2 regions of the Brevibacillus agri genome follow, and region 1 is predicted to be linked to the other one. Evidence: a T-box and tRNA genes for the amino acid it is inferred to sense, from the RefSeq annotation. Region 1 holds a T-box; the other holds one or more tRNA genes.
What was found. A T-box is a leader RNA that pairs with one kind of tRNA and senses whether it is charged. The one in region 1 lies ahead of BA6348_RS19850 (valine--tRNA ligase), so its partner is inferred to be a tRNA-Val.
Positions count from the first base shown of each region.

Region 2: it has a tRNA-Val gene. The T-box ahead of BA6348_RS19850 (valine--tRNA ligase) is inferred to sense a tRNA for this amino acid. The anticodon was not compared.

Region 1 covers NZ_CP026363.1:4,027,741-4,038,626, forward strand. The annotation lists gene BA6348_RS19835 (ketoacyl-ACP synthase III) at 1-841, opposite strand, end outside; gene murC (UDP-N-acetylmuramate--L-alanine ligase) at 1,072-2,454, opposite strand; gene BA6348_RS19845 (bifunctional folylpolyglutamate synthase/dihydrofolate synthase) at 2,456-3,829, opposite strand; gene BA6348_RS19850 (valine--tRNA ligase) at 3,873-6,545, opposite strand; T-box leader at 6,588-6,827, opposite strand; gene BA6348_RS19855 (STAS domain-containing protein) at 6,861-7,211, opposite strand; gene BA6348_RS19860 (ATP-binding protein) at 7,319-8,557, opposite strand; gene BA6348_RS19865 (PP2C family protein-serine/threonine phosphatase) at 8,584-10,392, opposite strand; gene BA6348_RS19870 (hypothetical protein) at 10,577-10,762, shown strand; gene BA6348_RS19875 (protein kinase family protein) at 10,802-10,886, opposite strand, start outside.
Region 2 covers NZ_CP026363.1:2,283,869-2,294,754, forward strand. The annotation lists gene BA6348_RS11435 (RtcB family protein) at 1-500, shown strand, start outside; gene BA6348_RS11440 (hypothetical protein) at 731-1,237, shown strand; gene thiM (hydroxyethylthiazole kinase) at 1,239-2,051, shown strand; gene BA6348_RS11455 (phospholipase A2 family protein) at 2,669-2,953, opposite strand; tRNA gene BA6348_RS11460 (tRNA-Ser) at 3,240-3,332, shown strand; tRNA gene BA6348_RS11465 (tRNA-Glu) at 3,337-3,410, shown strand; tRNA gene BA6348_RS11470 (tRNA-Val) at 3,512-3,587, shown strand; tRNA gene BA6348_RS11475 (tRNA-Leu) at 3,599-3,685, shown strand; gene BA6348_RS11480 (ATP-dependent nuclease) at 4,069-6,153, shown strand; gene BA6348_RS11485 (UvrD-helicase domain-containing protein) at 6,146-8,005, shown strand; partial or broken gene BA6348_RS11490 (IS3 family transposase) at 8,069-8,573, opposite strand; gene BA6348_RS11495 (helix-turn-helix domain-containing protein) at 9,114-10,637, shown strand; gene BA6348_RS11500 (ABC transporter substrate-binding protein) at 10,761-10,886, shown strand, end outside.

The DNA of each region.
Region 1 (10,886 bases):
CCAAGCTGTACAACGTCTTCTCAAGTGGAAAGCCGCTGCGCTCGCAAATCGACTCGATCATGCGCAAATTGGCGCTGTGCGGGATGAACCAATCCACCTCATCGAGCGCAATGCCTGCGCGGCTTGCGACCTCCTGCATGCCTGTCGGCACCGTCGTAACCGCCCACTTGTACACTTCTCTGCCGTTTTGCACGATGCAGCCATTCCCCGCAAGCTCTCTGCCATCCATGCTCGTCGACAGCCCCGAGCGGTAGACGTGAATGCCGCCGTCTCCCTTCGAGCCTAAATAGGCAGCGTGAAAACCGGGAGCGTCCGGGTCGGCTTCCACCAGCACTGCACCCGCTCCATCGCCAAACAGGATGCAGGTCGTGCGGTCGGTGTAGTCGGTCACCTTGGAAAGCGTTTCGGCTGCCACCACCAGCACTTTGCGGTGCAGCCCGGAGGCGATCATCGCGTTCGCGGTGTGCAGCGCGTACGTAAACCCGGCACATGTGGCGGAAAGATCCATGGCGCCCGCCTGCGCGATGCCGAAATGAGCCTGGATTTGGCTGGCGACGCTCGGAAACGGAAAATCCGGCGTGCTCGTGGCCACGAGGATCAAGTCGACGTCTGTGAGGTTTTTGCCATAGGCAGCGGCCATGTTCTCTACGGCCGCAATCGCCAAATCGCTTGTAAACTCATCTTTTGCTGCAATGCGCCGTTCATGGATGCCCGTTCGCTGCAAAATCCATTCGTCGGACGTCTCCACCATCTTTTCCAGATCGGCATTGCGAAGCACACCGCTTGGCACGTAGGTGCCGATCGCCGTTATTCGGGAAGGAATAGCATTTGCGTTCATCATATCGAATCATCACCTCTGCTTGTTTGTGACTACATTATAACACTAGATATTAATACCTGGTACTAATTTATACTTTTGCGCATTAGAAAACTAAGGCTGCGCCAAGCCTTTGGCGCAGCCTTAGTTGCACTTATACTGGATAAGAATCTTATAAATTCTTTTCTGTATGAAAAAAGACTTGGCTCCGCTTCCGAACCAAGTCTTTCTTCTTTGCAGCACTCGTGCTGCTGTTATTTTTCCAGCTTTTCTGCCAGCCAGTAGGCGGACTTCCAAATGTCTCCCGCGCCCATGGTCAGCACCAGGTCGCCAGCTTGCAATTCCTTGACCAACTGCTCCTGCATCTGCTCCTTCGTCGGGATGTACTGCGCCCGCGGGTGGCTGTTGGTGCGGATTTTTTGAACCAGCACCTCAGAGCTTACCCCTTCGATTTTGGCTTCGCCAGCCGGGGAGTAAATATCCGTAACGATGACTTCGTCAGCCTGTGAAAAAGCACGGCTGAACTCATCCATCAGGAAATACGTCCGCGTGTAGCGCTGCGGCTGGAAGACAGCGATGACCCGTCGGCCGGACGCCTTGGCTCCGTTCAACGTCGCAATGATCTCTGTCGGATGGTGGGCGTAATCGTCCACCACGAGAATGTCGCGCGCCTCTCCGATGATCTGGAATCTGCGCTTCGCTCCCCGAAACGAAGTCAGTGCCTCGGCAATCTGTTCAAACGACAGCCCTGCATCCAGGCAGACGATGATCGCCGCCAGCGCATTGGCAATATTGTGCTTGCCCGGAACCGTCAGCGCGAGCGTCCCGAGCAGTTTTTCTCCATGATACACCTGGCATGTGCTGCGCCGATCTCCGCACTCGATCGACACGGCGCGAAACTCGGCCTGCGACACAAAAGCCGGATCGATCGCATACGTTACTACCGTGCCTGCGACAGACGGCATCACTTCGCGAACGTGCGAGTCATCTATGCACAAAATCGCTTTGCCGCCCGGCTTCAGATGACTCAAAAACTGGACGTACGCCTGTTTCAAATTGTTGAAATCGCCGTCGAAATGCTCCAGATGGTCCGGCTCGATGCTGGTCACGATTTCGTACATCGGTCTGTATTCCAAAAAGGAACCGTCGCTCTCGTCCGCTTCGGCAATGACAAAATCACTCGTCCCTGCCTTGGCGTTTGTCCCTGCATTCATCAGCTCTCCGCCAATGATGAAGGTCGGGTCTACCCCGCACTCCTCCAGTACGTGCGAAATCATGGAGGTCGTGGTCGTTTTGCCGTGTGCTCCGGCAACGGCTACACCTGTTCGTTCGTTCAAGATGCGGGCGAGCATTTGGGAACGGTGCATGACCGGGATTCCCTTCGCTTCTGCTGCGACTACCTCCGGATTGTCCTTGGGGATGCTGGTAGAGTAAACAATGATGTCTGCTCCCTCCACGTGGGCAGCATTATGGCCGATATGAACGACCGCCCCTCTCGCTTCCAGCTTCTTCGCCAATTCGTTCATGGCGACGTCGGAGCCGGTTACCTTGTATCCAAGGTCGATCAAGACGCGGGCAATGGCACTCATGCCATATCCGCCGATGCCCACAAAGTGGACGTGCCTAGCCTGATCCACCCTATTCACCTGCCTCTTCTACTGTAGTGGGAAAGAATGCGCGCACTTGGGCGATGAAGTAGAGCGAACCGCAGACGACCAACCAGTCATCCGCTTTCGCCGATTGCTTCTCCCGCATCCAAGAAAGGAGAAACGCTCGCCAGTCCGGGACGGCTTCGAGGTTTTCCTCCGCCCATCCGCCTTGCAAAAACGCATCGCGCAGCGTACTTGCCGCTGCTGCACGCGGAAAGTCAAATTCCGTCACGTTCAGCGACTTGATTTTCGCCTTTACGGGCGCCAGCGCTTTTGCCATCTCGGAAAGCGGCTTATCAGCCAAGCCGGAAAACAGCAGGTGCAGCCCTGCATCGTTCGGCAAAAGCCGCTCCAGGCTATTGGCGAGTGCTTCCATTCCCTCCTGGTTGTGTGCCCCGTCCAAGATCACAAGCGGTCTTGGCGAGACGACTTCTAGACGACCAGGCCAGCGTGTTTGTTGCAAACCACGAGATATTTCTTCTTCCTCCAGCAGGAAAGAGAAATAGTTGCGCAAGACATCAATGGTCATCAACGCGACCGCTGCATTTGCCGTTTGATGAATGCCGTTCATGGTCAAGCGATAGGTAGCTTCATGGCGCCGATGGATGCTGCTGTAGCGAATCCGCTGCTGCCCCAGCTCTTCTTCTACCTGTTCGGCAAAGAAATGCTCCTGCAAGCTGTACACGGTGCTTTTCGTCTCAGCAGCCCGCTCCTTGAGCACGGCGAGTATTTCCGGTCGGGTCTCGCCCGTGACGACAGGTACGCCCGGCTTGATGATGCCAGCTTTTTCGCGGGCAATCTCCTCCAAGGTATCGCCCAACACCTGTGTATGGTCCATGCCAATATTTGTGATAACGGAGACAAGCGGCAGCACGACATTCGTCGAGTCCAGCCGTCCTCCCAGCCCCGTCTCCCAGACGACGACAGCCGGTCTCGCCACTCTCGAAAAATAAAGAATGGCGATCAGCGTGATGACTTCAAACTCTGTAGGCGAGCCAAATTCCGTCTCGCGCTCGCAGCGCTCGATCAAGACCTTGACTTCATTCACCAGCCGGAGCAGATCGGCTTCCTCGATCATGCTCCCGTTGTAGCGAATGCGCTCGCGAAAATCTACCAGATAAGGCGAGGTGAACGTGCCGACACTGTAGCCGGCCTCCATCAGCATTTGCGTCAGGAACGCGCACGTCGAGCCTTTTCCATTGGTGCCTGCCACATGGATGAACGGGATTCTCCGTTCCGGATGGTCCAGTTGCTCAAGTACCCACTGCATTCTCTCAAGCCCCGGCCGCTGACCGAAGCGAAGCAGTCCATGCAGCCAGTCGAGCGCTTCTTTGTATTCAACAAATTGTGCTTCAGCATGCATACCAAAATGCTCCATTCTCAAAAATATGCGTTGGTACGGCGGATCATTCGCCCTTCAGTTCGGCAAGGCGAGCGATGACCTTATCCCGTTTTTCCATGTAGTCAGCCATTTTCGCTTTTTCTTCTTCCACGACTTTTTCTGGTGCCTTGGCCATAAAGCCGGCGTTGTTCAGCTTTTTCTCGATCCGCTCCACTTCGCCGTGCAAAGTAGCCAGTTCTTTTTCCAGTCGCTTCAGCTCTTGCTCGATGTCGATCAGGCCAGCCAGCGGCAAGAACAGCTCCGCTCCTGTCACAACCGCAGACATCGCCTTTTCCGGGATCGCCAGCTCCGCGCTGATCGTGAGCGTCTCCGGATTGCAGAAACGGGCGATGTACTCTTCGCCGCGCGCCAGACGAGCCGCAGAGGTCGCATCGCTTGGCTTAATCAACAGCTCGATTTTTTTGGACATCGGCACGTTTACTTCCGCACGAATGTTGCGCACGCTGCGGATAATTTCCATCAGCATGGTCATCTCGCTCTCCGCCTCGGTGAAAATCCATTGTTCGTTCACCGTCGGCCAAGGTGCTACGGTAATGCTCTCGCCTTGGTGCGGCAGCGCCTGCCAAATTTCCTCGGTGATGAACGGCATAAACGGATGGAGCAGCTTGAGCGTTTGGTCGAGCACCGTCACGAGCACGGATTGCGTCGTCTTTTTCGCTGCTTCGTCACTGCCGTACAGCGGCAGCTTCGCCATCTCGATGTACCAGTCGCACAGGTCATCCCAAATGAAGTTGTACAGCACGCGGCCCGCTTCGCCAAACTCAAATGCGTCGGACAGGCGCGTCACGTCAGCGATGGTCGCTTGCAGACGGGAGAGAATCCACTTGTCTGGCGTCGACAGCTCGCCGCTAAGATCAATGTCGTCGTACGTAAATCCGCTCAGGTTCATCAGGGCAAAGCGGGAGGCGTTCCAAATCTTGTTGGCGAAGTTGCGGTTCGCCTCGACTTTTTCCCAGTAAAAACGCTGGTCGTTCCCTGGCGAGTTGCCTGTCGCCAGCGTGAAGCGCAGGGCATCCGCGCCGTATTTTTCGATCACTTCCATCGGATCGACGCCGTTTCCGAGCGACTTGGACATTTTGCGGCCTTCGGAGTCGCGGATAATGCCGTGAATCAGCACGGATTCAAACGGGCTTTTTCCGGTGAACTCAAGACCGGAGAACATCATGCGCGCTACCCAGAAGAAAATGATGTCGTAGCCGGTTACGAGGACGTTTGTCGGATAGAAATACTTCATGTCCTCGGACTCTTCCGGCCAGCCGAGCGTGGAGAACGGCCACAGACCAGAGGAGAACCAGGTATCGAGCACGTCGTTGTCCTGCTCCAGCTTGTGGCTGTGGCAGCTCGGACATTCGGTGACATCTTCGCGCGAGACGACGGTCTCGCCGCACTCTTGGCAGTACCAGGCGGGAATGCGGTGGCCCCACCAGAGCTGGCGGGAAATGCACCAGTCGCGAATGTTCTCGATCCAGCGCAGGTAGTTGGTCTTGAAGCGCTCCGGAACGAATTTGACGCTGTCTTCGCTGTTGGCGTTGGCAAGCGCGAGGTCAGCCAATGGCTGCATTTTCACGAACCACTGGGTGGACAAATACGGCTCTACAACGGCGTCGCTGCGCTCGCTGTGGCCTACCTGGTGGATGTGCTCCTCGATTTTGAACATGACGCCTTGCTCTGTCAGGTCTTTGATGATTTGCTTGCGGCAGGCAAAACGGTCCAGCCCTTTGTAGATGCCTGCCTGCTCGTTCATCGTGCCAGTCTCGTCCATGACGACGATTTGCGGCAGTTGGTGGCGCAGTCCCAGCTCGAAGTCGTTCGGATCGTGCGCAGGCGTGATTTTTACCGCGCCGGAGCCGAACTCTGGATCGACGTACGTATCCGCGACAATCGGGATTTCGCGACCGACAATCGGCAAAATGACGGTTTTTCCGATCAGGTGCTTGTAGCGCTCGTCTTCCGGATGGACAGCGACAGCCGTATCGCCCAGCATCGTTTCCGGACGGGTCGTCGCCACTTCGATGTAGCCTGTGCCGTCAGCGAGCGGATAGCGCATATGGTGCAGGGCGCCTTTTACTTCCTTGTAAACGACCTCGATATCAGACAGGGCGGTACGGGCAGCCGGGTCCCAGTTGATGATGCGGTTGCCGCGGTAAATCAGCCCTTTTTCGTACAGGCGGACGAATACTTCGCGCACAGCTTTGGACAAGCCTTCATCCATCGTAAAACGCTCGCGGGAGTAGTCCAGCGCAAGACCCAGCTTTTCCCACTGCTCGCGGATGTGCGAAGCGTAAATGTGCTTCCATTCCCATACTTTTTCGATGAACTTGTCGCGGCCGAGGTCGTGACGCGAGATGCCCTCTTCGCGCAGCGTCGCTTCTACGCGGGCTTGCGTAGCGATCCCGGCGTGGTCCATCCCAGGCAAAAACAGCGTGCTGTAGCCTTGCATCCGCTTTGCGCGGGTGATGATGTCTTGCAGCGTCGTATCGAGCGCATGGCCCAAGTGCAGCTTGCCCGTCACGTTCGGAGGCGGGATCACGATGGTGAACGGACGCTTCGCCGGGTCGCGTTCCGCCTTGAAAAACTGCTTTTCGATCCAGTACGGATACCATTTGCTTTCGGCTGCCTTCGGGTCGTAGTTCTTCGGCAGCAATTGGTCGATGTCGGTTGTTGGCTGAGTTGACATGGGTAGGCTTCCTCCTCTAGGAAAAATAAAAAAACCCTTCATCCAAAGGACGAAAGGATTATTTCGCGGTACCACCTTTGTTAACATACGGCAAGAAGAGTCCAGCGTATGTTCCCTCAAACAAGATAACGGCTGCGAACCGCTTTTGGCTAGACACATCGTGTTCACCAAAAACAACTCCCGGGCGACCTTCAGTCCATCTCTCCTTAGAGAATCTTCCAGCATCTGATTCTCCTCTCTGCAAAGGGCTCCTGACTTACTCTTCCCGATCATCGTTGATTCGATATGTAATTGTGGTATCGTTGCCTTTGCTTATTATATACAATCACGCTGTTTCGCGTCAAACCCGGTTTCGCCCACTTTTCCCACCGTAATGCCCAGCGCCTCGGTAAAGCCCAGTACGCTTAAAATATCCAAAATTTCTTCGCGGACATTGACAATCTCTACCTGTTTGCCAGAAGCAAGCAGTTCTTTCGTAGTAAAATACAGACTTCCAATACCGGAAGAATCTACAAAGGATACACCTTGAAAATCGACGGTAACGGAATGATTGCGCCCTCCGTACTGCTGGAGCAATTCACCCACTCGATCTCCCACAGCCATGTCCAGCTCTCCGGCGAAAAACAGCGTAGCCTGTCCGTTCGTCTCTGTTGCTCGGTAGTCCATGCTCAAACTCCTCTCAATAGGTATCGGTGTAGCTGATTTTGTTCTCTCTCACTCATGTTACCCGCTTCACGCGACTTGCAAACATTTGGTATTTTCTCCAATGTTCATCAGCTTGTCAGCGCACACTCCAAAATCAGCTTCGTTCCAGCCGCCGTGCTGCTCAAATAAATCCGGTCACAGTATTGCAACATGACGTGAAAGCCCGCTCCCAGCGAATTGCGCGTCGAGAATCCTTGCTGCAACGTCGCCCGCGGCAAATCTTCGAGCAAAATGCCCTGGCCCTGGTCGTGGATGACCACCCGGCACAAATCTTGATCGTGGGCGATATAGAGCGTGATCGTTCCTCCGCTGCCGTGCTTGAGCGTGTTCGAAGCCGCCTCGTTGACGGCGACGAGAAAGTGCAAAAAACGTTTGGCGACAAACCCCAGCGGCTCCAGCGTGCGCTTGAACGACCTTCTGAGCAGAGCCAAATCCTCCGGCGCCTGAATGTCCATCGCGAGCGATTTGTGCCCCTCGCGCAGCAGAAAAAACAGCTCCTCGTCGCTTAGCAACAGCAGCTTGCCTGCCGTGACCACGCCGAGAATGTCTCTGTATATTTCCCACTCGCGCCGTTTTCTTCTGCGTTCTTCCGCGATGGCAGCCGTCACGTCAATCAGGGCGATCCCACAGGTGCGATCCGGCAAAATCGACGCGTACATTTCAAACACTTTTTTCCCGTCGTGACTGACAATCTGTTCCCGCAAGGAGTTGCCGTGGACGGTCGCCTCACCAATCAGGCGCTGCATTTCCCCCTCGACATCGGGGGCCGCACGGTTCGAGCCGAGCGGACGCACTTTGCCATCGTCAAGCAGATAGAGGAAAATCGTCTCGATCTGGCGCAGGATGGACAGCTTCTGCAGCTCCTGCTTGATGAGACGGCCTCGCTCGTCATCCCGATCTTTATAACTATGCAATACGTCTGTAGGATTCAGCTCGTTGCACATATGCCACGTATGAAATTCTTCCAGAAGCAACCGTTCCAGCACTTCTTCCTTGCGCAAAACCTTCTCGATATCAACGACATAGTAAGGAACACCGTTGATTCCCTGCAGCCCGCTGCCGATAATGCGAAAATCGAAAGCGAGCTCGACCTCCATGCGTCCATGCAACTTTTTGGTCGAACTAAGCAGGCCGATAGCTGTCCGGCTGACTGCTATCAATTGGGCTTGACTTGTTTCCATTGTCGCAAGCTCCGTCACCTTCACCTTGCGCGGCGGCAGCACTTTTTGGGCAGACCCGCCGGAACGGAGCTCAAGAAGACAGTTGCGACAAGCGGGATTGTCCGGACACTGTTCACACAGAATCACCGTTCATCCTCCTATTCACGGGCGCTTCAGCTCGGGTACTCCATCAGTGCGGGAGTTTCACTTCTTCGTTGTCCGGCATGAGAGCCGGATTGAAACTGCAAAATCAAAACGGAGATGTCGTCTGTTTGCTGGCCTTGGCGCGTCATCGCCCACAGGTACGATTCGACGCGTTCCATCGTCTCTTCTTTGCCTGGCTCGTCCAGCAGGGCGGCAAGATCTTCGAGCAGGCCGTGAGAGCTGCGCAGCACGTCTTTTCTTCCCGTATCCAACAATCCATCTGTGTATAGTAGCAATATACCTTCTTCTAATAAGGGTACTTCTTCCAGTTGATAGGTGCTATCGGACAAAAGCCCTAGTCCTACCCCGCCCCGGCAGCGCAAGACGTTTTTTTGCGTGCTGGACAAATAGATCGGCTGCGGATGGCCCGCCCTGGCAAGCAGCAACTCGTGGCGGGTCGCATCGTAGACCGCGACAAGCATCGTAATGTACGAGCGGGTTTTCGCCAGATCGGCATACAGTAGCTGGTTTAGCCGCTGCAAAATTTCATCGGGTGACCAGCTCGTCTGCAAAACGGCGCGAACCGCAATCCGAATCCCCGTCGCCCAGATGCTCGCGGGCAAGCCGTGTCCCGATACGTCTGCCACGATAAAACAGGTGTAGCGCTCATTGATGCGCACAAAATCAATGTAGTCTCCCCCGACGTAGGTGACGGGCACGTAGACCGTCCTGGCGCGCAGGCCGTTCACTTGCCATTCCTCTTTTGGAATCAGCATCGACTGGATTCGGCGGGCCAGGCCCATTCCCAGCTCCAGCTCCTTCAGCTCTGTCGACTGATGTTCGTGCAGACACCGCAAGATCAGTCCTCTCACGTTCACAAGCAGCAGTTGAAAAAAGGACTGCTCCAGCTCTTTTGTCTCCATATCGTGCTCGCCGATAGCGGTTTGCGCCACCAGCCTGACGTACCGCGGCGTTTTGGCCGTGTCCCATTGCTCCGAGACGACGATGCGCTCCTCGATAAACTGAACCGCACCTCGATCGGCTCTTTTGCCGCGCTCGGTGTGAAAATAGACATCCCCCTGCTCGGACTCCCAGCTTATGCCCAAATAGACGAGCGTATGAATCTGGCCAAACCAGGCGTCGACAAGCTCGCTGGTCAACTGGTGAATGCTATCGTAATGGACGTCGCTCACGCTGATTTTGTTGCTGGCAATCAACAGTCCCTCATAGCTTTGCTTCAGTTCCCCGACGAGCGACAATTGCTGGTTCATCCATTCGGAATGCGCGAGCTGCTGGGTCAGCCTCGATTCGAGCGTGCTCACCGATGACAATGTCTCCGTCATCAAATAGTGATGGTCCCGATTGTTTAAGTATGCAAGAACACTCATGTAAGCTATGGCGACCGCCAGTCCCCCTTTAACATAAAGCGGCATCTCGGGCAGCGCGAGCAAAGACGCGGCTATGACCAGCAGAATGACCTGCACCATCCCCGTATGCTGCCGCGTGATCCTCTGCCAGTCCAGCAAAAGCTGCGACTCCACGTGTGCGCCTTCGCTCTCCGTCTTTTGGCGCAAGCGTCTGTGCGTCTGCAGCAAAAAGACAAGCGAGATGATCCCTGCGAGATACGTCCCTGTACAGACCGGCACCCCCAGCCCGTGGCCCCACCAGGCAAAAGACAGCACGAGCAAGCTGCCGATCCCCCAGGCCACCAGCCCGATGCCGTGCAGCAAAGACAGGTCAAACCCTCTCTGCGCTTGCCGTTGCAAGCCGTAGGATAAGCGAATCAAGTACACACCTGCACCTATTCCTGACAAGTAGAGTGCTATTTTCCAGATCATCTGCTCACCTTTACAAGTTCGTCCTGGCCTTCCTGCCCTATACGTTCCCGTTTCCTCCCATTCTCAAACCTGTGTCACAACTGGCGTAGAGAAAATACGCCTCGGGCGAAACCGGCCTTTGTCCGAGGAAATATAGGCACTGTCCCAGGAAGCCTCGCATATGCTGAAATGAGGTGATATGCCGATGATGAATTTTCGCTGGAAGTATAACCCTACCTACCTGCGAATCAAATACGGGTGCAAACAAGTGCTGATCCCTTTGATGATTTTTCAGTTCATCCGCACCGTCCTGTTTCCCACCTCGTTTGACGTGATTCTGCTCGGTCTGCTTGCCGTGCTGTACGTCGCCATCGTCCTGGAGTGGCTGTAAATGCAAAAAGCAACGCCCCACCTTGTGAGACGTTGCTCGTTAAAAGGCTTGCTGGACCCAGCGATGCAGACGCATCAGGCGGTCCATATCTTTTTCCAGGCGCTTCACCGCGTACAGCTCGCTC
Region 2 (10,886 bases), 1.7 Mb from region 1:
ACGGGCAGGTCGTCATCATGATTCACTCCGGCTCCCGCGCCTGGGGCGCCATGCTCGGACGGGATTACACGAAAAGCTTCAAGGAAGCGATGTTCAAGTGGGGGATTGAAAATCCGGAGCCGAGCCTGGTCTACGCCCCGATTGATACAGAGGAAGGCAAGCGATATTTGAACCTGATGTACTCGGCCTTGAATTACGCGGTGGTGAACCGCCATCTGATCGGCTATGCGGTCGAGCGGGCTTTCCGGGACGTGCTGGGAAAAGACTTTTCCACGCCGGTCCTGTACGATTTGATGCACAATTACGCCTTGCAGGAATATCACCGCAACACGCCGATGCTCGTCCATCGCAAAGGGGCGACCAAAGCGCTTCCGGCTGGCCACTTCCAAAATCCGAAGGCGTACAAAGACGTGGATCAGATTATTGATTCCGTCGTGGGGGCAAAGCTGGCGACAGTCGTAGCCAAGTGCAAGCCGCTCGTCGCGATCAAAGGAGTATGAGCCGAGATGGTTTCCGCTGCCGGGCGGGAGCCATCTTTTGCTTTCCTTTTGGCAAAATAGGTTCGAATGTAACATAAATTGCACCGCTTCCCCAACCGATATGAGAAAAGAGACCAAATAGGGGAGATAGGGGAACAGCTATGGCTACATACTACTACTTCACCTGCCAAAAGTGCCGGACCCGGGGGGGAGTTTTCGGCGAACAACCTTGGGGGTGGGGGAACTTTGACATGATCGAGTCCTTTAAGTTCCTGGCTCATCACATTCGCACGTGCGGGGAGGAGCACATCCGCGTCATCTCGGAGGAAGTGGACGAATACATCGATCAGCTTCACGGAGAGTACAACACGTTCCTGGAGCAGACGAAGCATATTTTTCCGCACTCGAAGGATTGGGAGTTTCTCGACCGCTGGAAGTCGCTAAAAGTTGAGGAATTAAAGGAAAAATGGGTAGAGGAAAACCGGATTGCCCACCCGGATGACCGCTTGAAGATTTACGGCACGCTTGTGGAAGTGGAAGTTTTGCAAAGAAGGGCCGGACGCGTTTCCTTCCTGGCGACCGTGACGGACCGTGAGAAAACAGCGTGGAGGCTTTCTGCCACCATGCCCGAATTGCCTGCGCTCGAGCAATCCTATATCATCATAGGAGTAAGACAGGATCATCCGGAGCTGGGGGAGATTGTGGAAGTGTTCAAGATGATTCCCCAGTCTGCAGATACGAAAGAGAGGGATCGCTAGGATGAAGCTTGAGTCCATCGGCAAACTGCTGGAAACAGTACGAAAGCGCAATCCGCTGGTGCACAACATCACAAACGTCGTCGTGACCAACTTCACGGCCAACGGCTTGCTCGCCCTCGGCGCGTCACCTGTCATGGCCTACGCCGAGCAGGAAGTCGCTGATATGGCGAAAATCGCAGGGGCACTCGTCCTGAACATGGGAACGTTGAACGAACGCGAAGTAGAAGCGATGCTGATCGCCGGAAGCTCGGCCAACCGCCACCAGGTCCCGGTGCTGTTTGACCCGGTAGGCGCAGGCGCAACCCCGTACCGCACGGAAACCGCGCAAAAAATCGTGCGCGAGCTGGACGTGACCCTCATTCGCGGAAACGCGGCAGAGATTGCCAACGTCATCGGAGAGGCGTGGGAGATCAAAGGCGTGGACGCAGGCGAGGCGGGCGGAGACGTCGCAACGCTGGCAAAAGCGGCGGCGCAAAAGCTGAAAACGGTCGTGGCGATTACCGGAAAGGTCGACGTCATTGCCGACGGCAGCCGGGTGTACGCAATCCATAACGGCCATCCGATCTTGACCAAAGTGACAGGCACGGGCTGCTTGCTGACTTCCGTGATGGGCGCATTTGCCGCTGTGGAAAAAGACACGCTGTTAGCCGGAGCCGCCGCGCTCGTCACATACGGTGTCGCCGCCCAGCTCGCCGCGCAAAAGACGGCCGACGAAGGGCCGGGCAGCTTCCAGATTCAGTTTTTGAATGCCCTGTCCGCCGTGACCGCCGACGATGTGCACCGCCTGGGGGTTATCGAGCAGGTGGGGCTGTAGGCGAAAAGCGTGTAGGCGTGCAGGCATCTGTCCGTGCGATTTGCGGCAGCCTGTCGTTGTTGGGGGAGAGGGGATTCCTCCTGTTCCAGTTAAAATTTCTTCGTATTTAAGAAGAAAGCGGAACTAGCAGGCTTTTGTACAGAGCGGCCCGCTACTCGCAAGCCGCCACTCCGTTGCTTCGCTTTGCCATGCGCGGTTTGCATGGCTTTTTTGTACCGTAAAAAATCCCCTGGTTGCCCAGGGGACGAAAATGATCGTGGCTATATGGCTAGGATTAGGATAGGTAAGTTAGGGCGTAGCTGTAGTTTCGCAGCGTATAGGATAACAGCTTCTTCTGGTGCTCCGAGAGCGCGAGGAATACAAATTCTACTTGATCATTTTCAAACGGGCGGACATAAAAGCAGGAAATTCCATGACAAATAATTTCTTTCTTTAACGTCAGTGCTGCACTGGCATCGGTTCGTATATGCACTTCCACGGCCTTGTACCCTCCTTGGACATTCACTAGAGTACCAAAAAAAGCCAAAGGAAAAACACGGGAGTTATGGCAGATTCATGTCCAAGGTGTTACCATTTTTTGTATGAAGAATGACAATCGTGACAATTCGCAAAACAGCCTATTTCAAGTCGTCCGGAATGCATTTGGAGCGGGAAAAATAGGCGGAAATCATCGCGGCCACCCTGCCCTTTTCCGTGTTCATGTCGATTTTGTTTTGCAAGCAGCGCAAAAGCTCCTGGTCGCAGCTACAGGAAAAATAGCCGCGCTTTTGATAGCAGCGGTCGTGCTTTTTGCAGCAGCGGTCGATATCGTCAATCGGGGCGCCCGGCCCCGAACAGCCCGGGCCGCACCAGTTTCCGTACAAACAAGGAATCCGACCTGCCCGCCGTCTTCTTCTGCCCACCAGCCATCACTCCGCATCGTCAATGATTATTGGTAGCATATTGGAAAAGCGGGGAAGTTGCTTTAGGCAATTTCCACGAAAATTGACGCAAAAACTTGCGAGGCAGAGCGGAGAGAGGGTGGTGTCATGGCGGTCGCTGCCAGGACGAGAACGCCAGCGGGGAGCCGCTTCGTTTTCACAGATTTGCACGCAGAAAAACTTTTAAAATACTCCTTGAAATCGGCTGCTAGATATGATAGATTAGTTCTTGCCCGAGCGATATGCGAACAGGGCAAGCGGAAAATTTGGATGGATGTCCGAGCGGCCGAAGGAGCACGATTGGAAATCGTGTAGGCGGGGTCGACCCGTCTCGTGGGTTCAAATCCCACTCCATCCGCCATCATGGCCCGTTGGTGAAGCGGTTTAACACAGCAGCCTTTCACGCTGTCATACAGGGGTTCGAATCCCCTACGGGTCACCTAGTTCCCCCACAAAGCGAAGTGGATGCGTTGTAACAACGCCGAGTACTTTGCGGGGCCCCAACAACTGGTTGGAACCCGACTTTTGTCGGGGAAGAGTGGAGGCTTAGCTCAGCCGGGAGAGCATCTGCCTTACAAGCAGAGGGTCGGCGGTTCGATCCCGTCAGCCTCCACCATTTTCATATTTGCGGTCGTGGCGGAATTGGCAGACGCGCTAGATTCAGGTTCTAGTGGTGGCAACACCGTGGAGGTTCAAGTCCTCTCGACCGCACCAATTTAAAAAATGAACGAGCTCTTGAATTTGTCCTTGCGACGCTTCAAGAGCTTTTTGTATTCTTGGGATTTGTAGTTTGTTGCTCATGGTTTGAGCTGATTAAGATGCAGTCCTTTTCACATCATCACTCCTCGATATCAGAGCATAAACAAAAAGGTGCCGTCTAATAAGTGAGCTCTAGCTCATTTTGAGACAGTTTACCGATAAAATAATGCTGGTTTGAAAAAAGGCAGCGTGTGGGAGGCTATCCCCGCGCTGCTATTGCAATTTTTTACAGAATTCACCATAAGTTTTGAAGGGAGTGGGTATATAGATGTAGAATTATGAAGTGATATGTAGTGCTAACGTCTAATTTTAGGTCGAATAGAAGAGGGGGTCGCACTATGTTTTTGCGACAGCTAAATATTTGGAACTTTAGAAAATACGGCGTATCTGTGCAGGATAGTAAATTACCAGGACTGGTTGTTCCGTTTAATGAAAGTTTTAACTTACTTATAGGGGAAAATGATTCGGGAAAAACGGCAATAGTTGATGCCATCAAAATGACATTAGGAACCTCAAGTGAAGATTCATTTCGTATATCTGAAAGTGACTTTCATGTTGATAAAGACGGGAATACGGCTCAGGAGATCAAGATCGAATGTATTTTTTCAGGATTATCGGAGAAAGAAGCGGGAATATTCTTGGAATGGCTTACTTTTGATAAAGATGGAAAATATGAACTACAAGTCAGAATGACAGCAAAAAAAGTGAAGAATGATTTACTTTTCAGTGAAAGAATAGAAAGAACAGTTAAAGCTGGTCCAGAAAATGCTTCTAGTAAACTTGAGGGACTTGCACGAGAGCTACTTAAATCAACATATCTCAAGCCACTTAGAGATGCTGAAAATGAACTTAAACCAGGTGTAAGATCTAGACTTGCTCAAATTTTAAAAAATCATCGAGCTTTTCGGAAGAATAATTCGTTAGAGAGGCACCCCTTAGAGATTGCGTTTCAAGAGGCTAATGATAAAGTCGAAGAGTTCTTTGATCTGCCCTACTCAGATGGTGAAGATAAAACGATAAAATCTGAATTAACAGCTTATCTGGATAGTTTTTTCCATGAACCAATGAATGGTGAAGAGAAACATGAATCTAAGTTCAAAATAACCCCAGTTAAACTAAATGAAATTCTAAAGAAATTAAGTCTACTGCTTGAGGATGTTCCATCAGGATTAGGTAGTCTGAATCTTTTATTTATAGCTGCTGAGCTTTTACTTCATGATGATGCACTTTCTATTGGACCCAATATTACTTTAATCGAGGAAATTGAAGCCCATCTTCATCCTCAAGCGCAATTAAGATTAATTAAATATTTACAGAAAAATAGGTCAGAGGGCGCGACAGGGGGGCAATTTATTTTAACTACCCATAGTACAACATTAGCAGCATCTACAAAGCTCGAACATATAATATTAGTACACGATGGAACGGCATATCCAATGAATGGAGAAAATACGAAACTTGAGTTGGAAGATTATAAATTTCTTGAGCGGTTTCTAGACTCGACTAAAGCTAATTTGTTTTTCGCAAAGGGCGTCATCTTTGTCGAGGGTGATGCAGAAAATTTATTAGTGCCTGCAATTGCTGAACTAATTGGACGACCATTACATAAATATGGAGTGTCCATTGTAAATATAGGAAATACTGCGTTTAACCGATATGTGAACATTTATTCTCGATCAGAAAAATGGTTGAATGATTTTCCTCAATTAAAGGTTCCAGTTGCTGTTATTACTGATGTGGATATAAAGCCAATGCCGTATTATCATGATTCTGACGAAAACACCATTAAAGCAATTTACGTTATTAGAGATGAACATTTGCCTTTTATTGCTGGAAAAATGAATGTAGAAAAAGAAGATATTATTTCCCTCGTTCTTCAATCTTTTAGTACCAAGAAGGCTTTAACCGCAACTTTGGAAATGTATTCTACTGAGTTGTCGAACGGCGATATAAATGAAATTGCTGATTTAACTAAAGAAGATTTGTCACAAGAGACTATTGATTCCCTTAGAGAAAGTAGAGCGCTTTCATTAAGAACGGAGTATGGTAATAATGAAAATATTCAAGTTTTCGTTGCGGCTAATTGGACTTTAGAATACGAGATAGCTATGAGCTCTCTTAGAAACGAATTATTGGATGCAATCCATAACGTTAAATATAAAAATCCTAGTAGCGTAGCTAATTTGAAGAAATTAGTAGATATAAAGCAAAAGATTGAAGGTCTTAGCTTTAGAGAAGCAGCAGCGTATGAAATATATAAGCCTTTACTTGAGAAAAAAGTATCAAAAGCGTCTGTAGCACAACAGCTAGCCTTATTGCTTCATGAAAATGAAAGTGCTAGGGAAAGAGTAATTCAAGATGAATATCTTAAGTATTTGCGGGAGGCTATTTACCATGTAACTGGAGGACCAAGCAATGATTGAAATTACTGTCGAAGATATTAAAAATGTAGAAACAGCTCTTCTAGGACAAACTAAATGGTTCTCACAAGAACAAAGAAGTATTATAGCATACGGTCAATCCGGTGATGTTGTAGCGTGTCCAGGAAGCGGGAAAACTACTGTCTTAATTGCAAAAATTGCAATTTTGATGAAGAAAATAAAGGAAGCTGGCTTAGATTATGGTATATGTGTAATTACATATACAAATGTCGGTGTTGAAGAAATTTTAGTTAAGTTAAAACAATTAGGTATTAATGACGTTTCATACCCGCATTTTATTGGAACGATCCATGAATTTTTTAATTACTTCTTTGCTCTAAAAGCTTATTCTACCCTTTTTAATCGAGAGCGCTTTTTTTTCATTGAAAACGAAGAGTACAAAGGTTACTTTTCTAGCTTTTTTGAAAAACATAAACCAGCTTGGTGGTCATTTGAGGCACCTACTTCTGCTGTTGAAGGAACAAAATTATCAATTAATAATAATGGGGAGATTTCGTTAATAGGATTTGAAGATAAGAAGTATCACAGCGAGCTTCGGGAAACCTTTAAGGAAATGTTTCTTTCAGGCTATTTAAGACATAGTGATACAATAGCACTCTCTAAGTGGTATATCGAAAATAATAAAACGAAATTAAGCCAAGCATTTCAAGCGAGATTTAAATATTTTTTTATGGATGAAACACAAGATACAAGTATTGATCAATATCAACTTATAACAAAGTTACTTGAAGGGAATAAAGAAACAGTGATACAGCGTTACGGCGATCCATATCAAGCTCTATATAATTTGTATTTTGGCGAGCCTGACGCTTGGGAGCCTCCAGTAGAAGAACGTATAGAAATAGCTACGAGTAATAGATTTGGAGAAAATATCGCTAAAATATTAAGGACTACCTGTATTGAAAGATATGCTCATCTAAAAGGAAGCGAGCTTGTTCCCTCTTTAGAACCTCATATACTTCTATATGATAATCAGGCAGAGGTGTTGGAAGCATATGCGCGGCTGCTGAAGTTATATGGGTTACCATTAAGCGATAAGAAGGTTTATGCAATTGCTCAACACCATGAAGCTGTTGGACATTATCACCAAGGATATCAAAGAGCAAAAAGTGACGGTCAGAGGAAATCAAATTTTGCTGATTGTTTAAATCAATTATATAAAGTGATGTCAAAAACATTAAGAAAGAAAAATCCCACCAATCGCTTGAAGTATGCTTCAAATAGATTGAATGATTTGCTTAATAACGAATTCCCTTCAGCACATAATGATTTAAGAAGCATCTTTTCTAGGATTATTAGACAAGTTTATTTATGCCATGAATACAGTTCAGAACTTGAGTTATTTCATTTGTTATATAGAAAAATCTTAACAGAAGATTTTCAATTAGCTTTAGAAGATGAAGATACCAAGGCTGATGTCGAAAGTATTAATAACTTTATAATTAAAATGTTTACGGTTGAGACTCAAACTGAAATTGTAGACAGTAATAGTTTTAAACATCAGGATGTGTTAATTCATTTAAATACCATACACGGTGTTAAAGGAGAAACGCATTTATCTACTTTGTTATTAGAGTCAACTATTAGGGCAGATTATTCTGATTTAGTTGATATCATGCCTTTTTTGCTAGGAAGTCATGACGAAGATCTAACAAAAGTTATAAAAATTAAGGATACACTTAAATTAGCATATGTTGCCTTAAGTAGGCCTACGCACTTTGCAGGTATAGCAATTAATGAGGAGCACATAAGTCAAGAGGACATTCTGATTGCACAGCGACATGGATGGAAAGTTCTAAAAGTCGGTGAACTAATTGTTGACAATAGTGAATAGGTGAAAAAGTAAAAAAGAGAACCAATTACTTGAAGTGACCCCAAAAAGTTAGACACAATTTAGTTAAGATGCTTCTAGTACATGAGTCCGGTATTGTACCGGGCTCATGCCTTTTAATTTGGCTTTAATCTTTTTGTGATTGAATTACTTGGATGTATTTTTTTAACTCTTCTTTGAATTGTTCCATACTCTCAAATTCTTGCGTATATAGGAATTCAGATTTTAAAATGCCAAAGAAGTACTCCATAACGGCATTGTCATAACAATTCCCCTTATTAGACATGCTTTGTGTAATCCCACGTTCCGCTAACGCTTGTCGATACTGGCGCATTTGGTAATGCCAGCCCTGATCGGAATGAATGAGTAGGGTATCCCTTTCATCCAAATGTTCAAATTCTCTTTCAAGCATTGTAGAGACAAGAGAATAGACGGGACGTGATGCGAGAGAATACACAATAATTTCCCCAGTGAATAAATCTAACATCGGTGATAAGTAGGGCTTGCTGAACGAATGAGAAATATACAAGAAATCATGAATAATATGCAGATTTGGTTCCAAAACAGCAAAGTCAGAGTCTGAATGGCATATCAGTAGTATAAAATACTGTTTTTCCGATCCATTTTGAACGTTTCGTGTGCCTCTTGATTGAACGAAATTCTTACTGGTGCAAGGTTTTTCAAAGAATTCCTGCAAAAACCTTGCACTTGGTTATAAATCCAGATTTTCCGCAGTTTTCTTTGATTATTTCACGATTCCTCGCGTTTATGCATTGTTCAGCAAGCCCTAAGTACAACTTTTCACCAAATAATTTAAGCGCTGTAATGTCCGTAACCCATTTCTGGTATGCTTAAATTTGAACAAAAGATCGCCAAAACCTTGGTTTTCCAAGGCTCTTGACGGGTTTGAAATTCCTCATCCTCAATCTTGTTCCCCCTGCTGTATACTCTCTCCAAAAAACGTGGCCCCCAACAGGTCGCGCGGACAAGATATGGTATAACGAAAAGAAAGAAAACGCAGGAAAGAGGTTGGCATGCATGGACTCGGTTCTTCACGTGTTAAAAGAGTGCAGTCTCCTGGCGTGGGGAAAAAGGGAAGCCGTCCCTGGAAGTGGCGTTCTCGTCCCCGACGATGCTCGCCCCGCTGTCAGGGCGAATGCGCATGCAGGACGGCAAGCGGACGGTTTGGCTGGGCCCGGAACAAATCGTGCTTTTGCGTCCGGGCCACTCGGTGACGATCTGCGCCGACAAAAACGAGAGCCCGCCTGTTTGCCGCCTGTCCTTCGAGAGCTATCGGCTGGCGGAGCACGACGATGAGCAGCTCGTCTACCGCAACGACCGCAGTTGTTTGCCTGCGAGCGGCTGGGTCACGAATCGACTGCCGTATCGGGCAAATGTGCTGCTGAACGAGCTTTCGCACGCGTGCCAGCAAGCGTCCGCCCACGGCCAGACGGCAGAGCAAAAGCAGCACCAGCGCTTGTTCAAAGAGATGATGGAGCTTGCCCTTCAGTACGAAATTACGCCTGAACTGGATTGGGAGCCGTCGATCCAGAAAGCGGTAACCTATATCGAGGAAAACTACCGAAGCCCTATTACCCGCCCCGAGCTGGCGCGGCTGGCCGGATTTCATACAAGCTATTTTTCGACCTTGTTTGCGAAAAAGCTGGGGTGGGGCTATTCCGAATATTTGAATCGCGTGCGGATCGACCGCGCCAAAGAGCATTTGCTGACGTCGGCCATGACGGTCAACGAAATTGCCGCGAAGGTCGGCTATGCAAACGGCGAGTATTTGAGCCGAAAATTCAAGCAACTGACCGGCATGTCCCCAGGCGAGTTCCGCAGTCGGCCGATTCCGAAGCGAATCGCCGCCTTTCAATTCGTGGGCGATTTGCTTGCGCTCGGTGTCACGCCTGTCGCCACTGACGATGAGCTTGTGCGCGGAGCGCTGCTGTTAAAAGAGGAACTGCAAAATGTTCCGACGGTCAACGGCGCATACGACGACGAGCAGCTCGCCAACCTGAAAGCGGATCTCGTCCTGGCTCCGACCTACTTTTATTACACGCCTGGCAGGATGAAGCGACTGCAAAACATCGCCCCGGTGCTGGCGCTGGAATGGGACAAGCTGGACCCGCTCGCGGAGCTTCGGCTGGTCGGCAAGCTGATTGGCAGAGAGCGGGAAGCGGAGCGATGGATCGAGCGCTATCAGGCACAGGTCGAAACTGCGAGAAAACAACTGCAAAAGCTGATCGACAGAGGGGACACGGCCGCCGTCTACGAGCTGCGCCACGATGGCGTCTTCATCTGGAACAAAACGGCGAGAGGGGCGTACAACCTGTACGACGCCCTTGGCTTCCGTCCGCCGGAGAGCGTGCACAGGGACGTGCTCGTGCCTGGACGGCATCTCTGGATTGCAGCAGACAGGCTGCCCGAATACGCCGCAGACCATATGTTTGTCATTGATGCCCGCGATGACCATGGGGCGGGTGTGCATGGCCTGAGCTTGCCAGCCTTCGAAAAGGCTCCCGGACAGGTGTATGCGCTGGAGCTGAACGAATTTTGGAGCAGTGACGGCTTGGCGCTAGAGCGCCAGTTGCACATCCAGACAAATTGCTTGCTCCGCGGCGGCGCAGAGTGAACATTTGTCCAGAAAAAACGGCAACTTTATGAAATAGACGGTGTATGGAAAAGCTTGCTATGATGGGTACGGATTTTATTGATAAGGTCGTTTCCCATTTTTAGCAAGAAGGAGCTGTACAGGATGAAAAGAAACAAGGTTGGAGCACACAGAGCGCCTGGCATGCTGAGCGCCTTACTATTGGCGATGGCGGTATTGCTTGCGGCTTGCGGTGGAGCCGGAGGGGGCAGCGGGGCCTCGCAGGAAAAC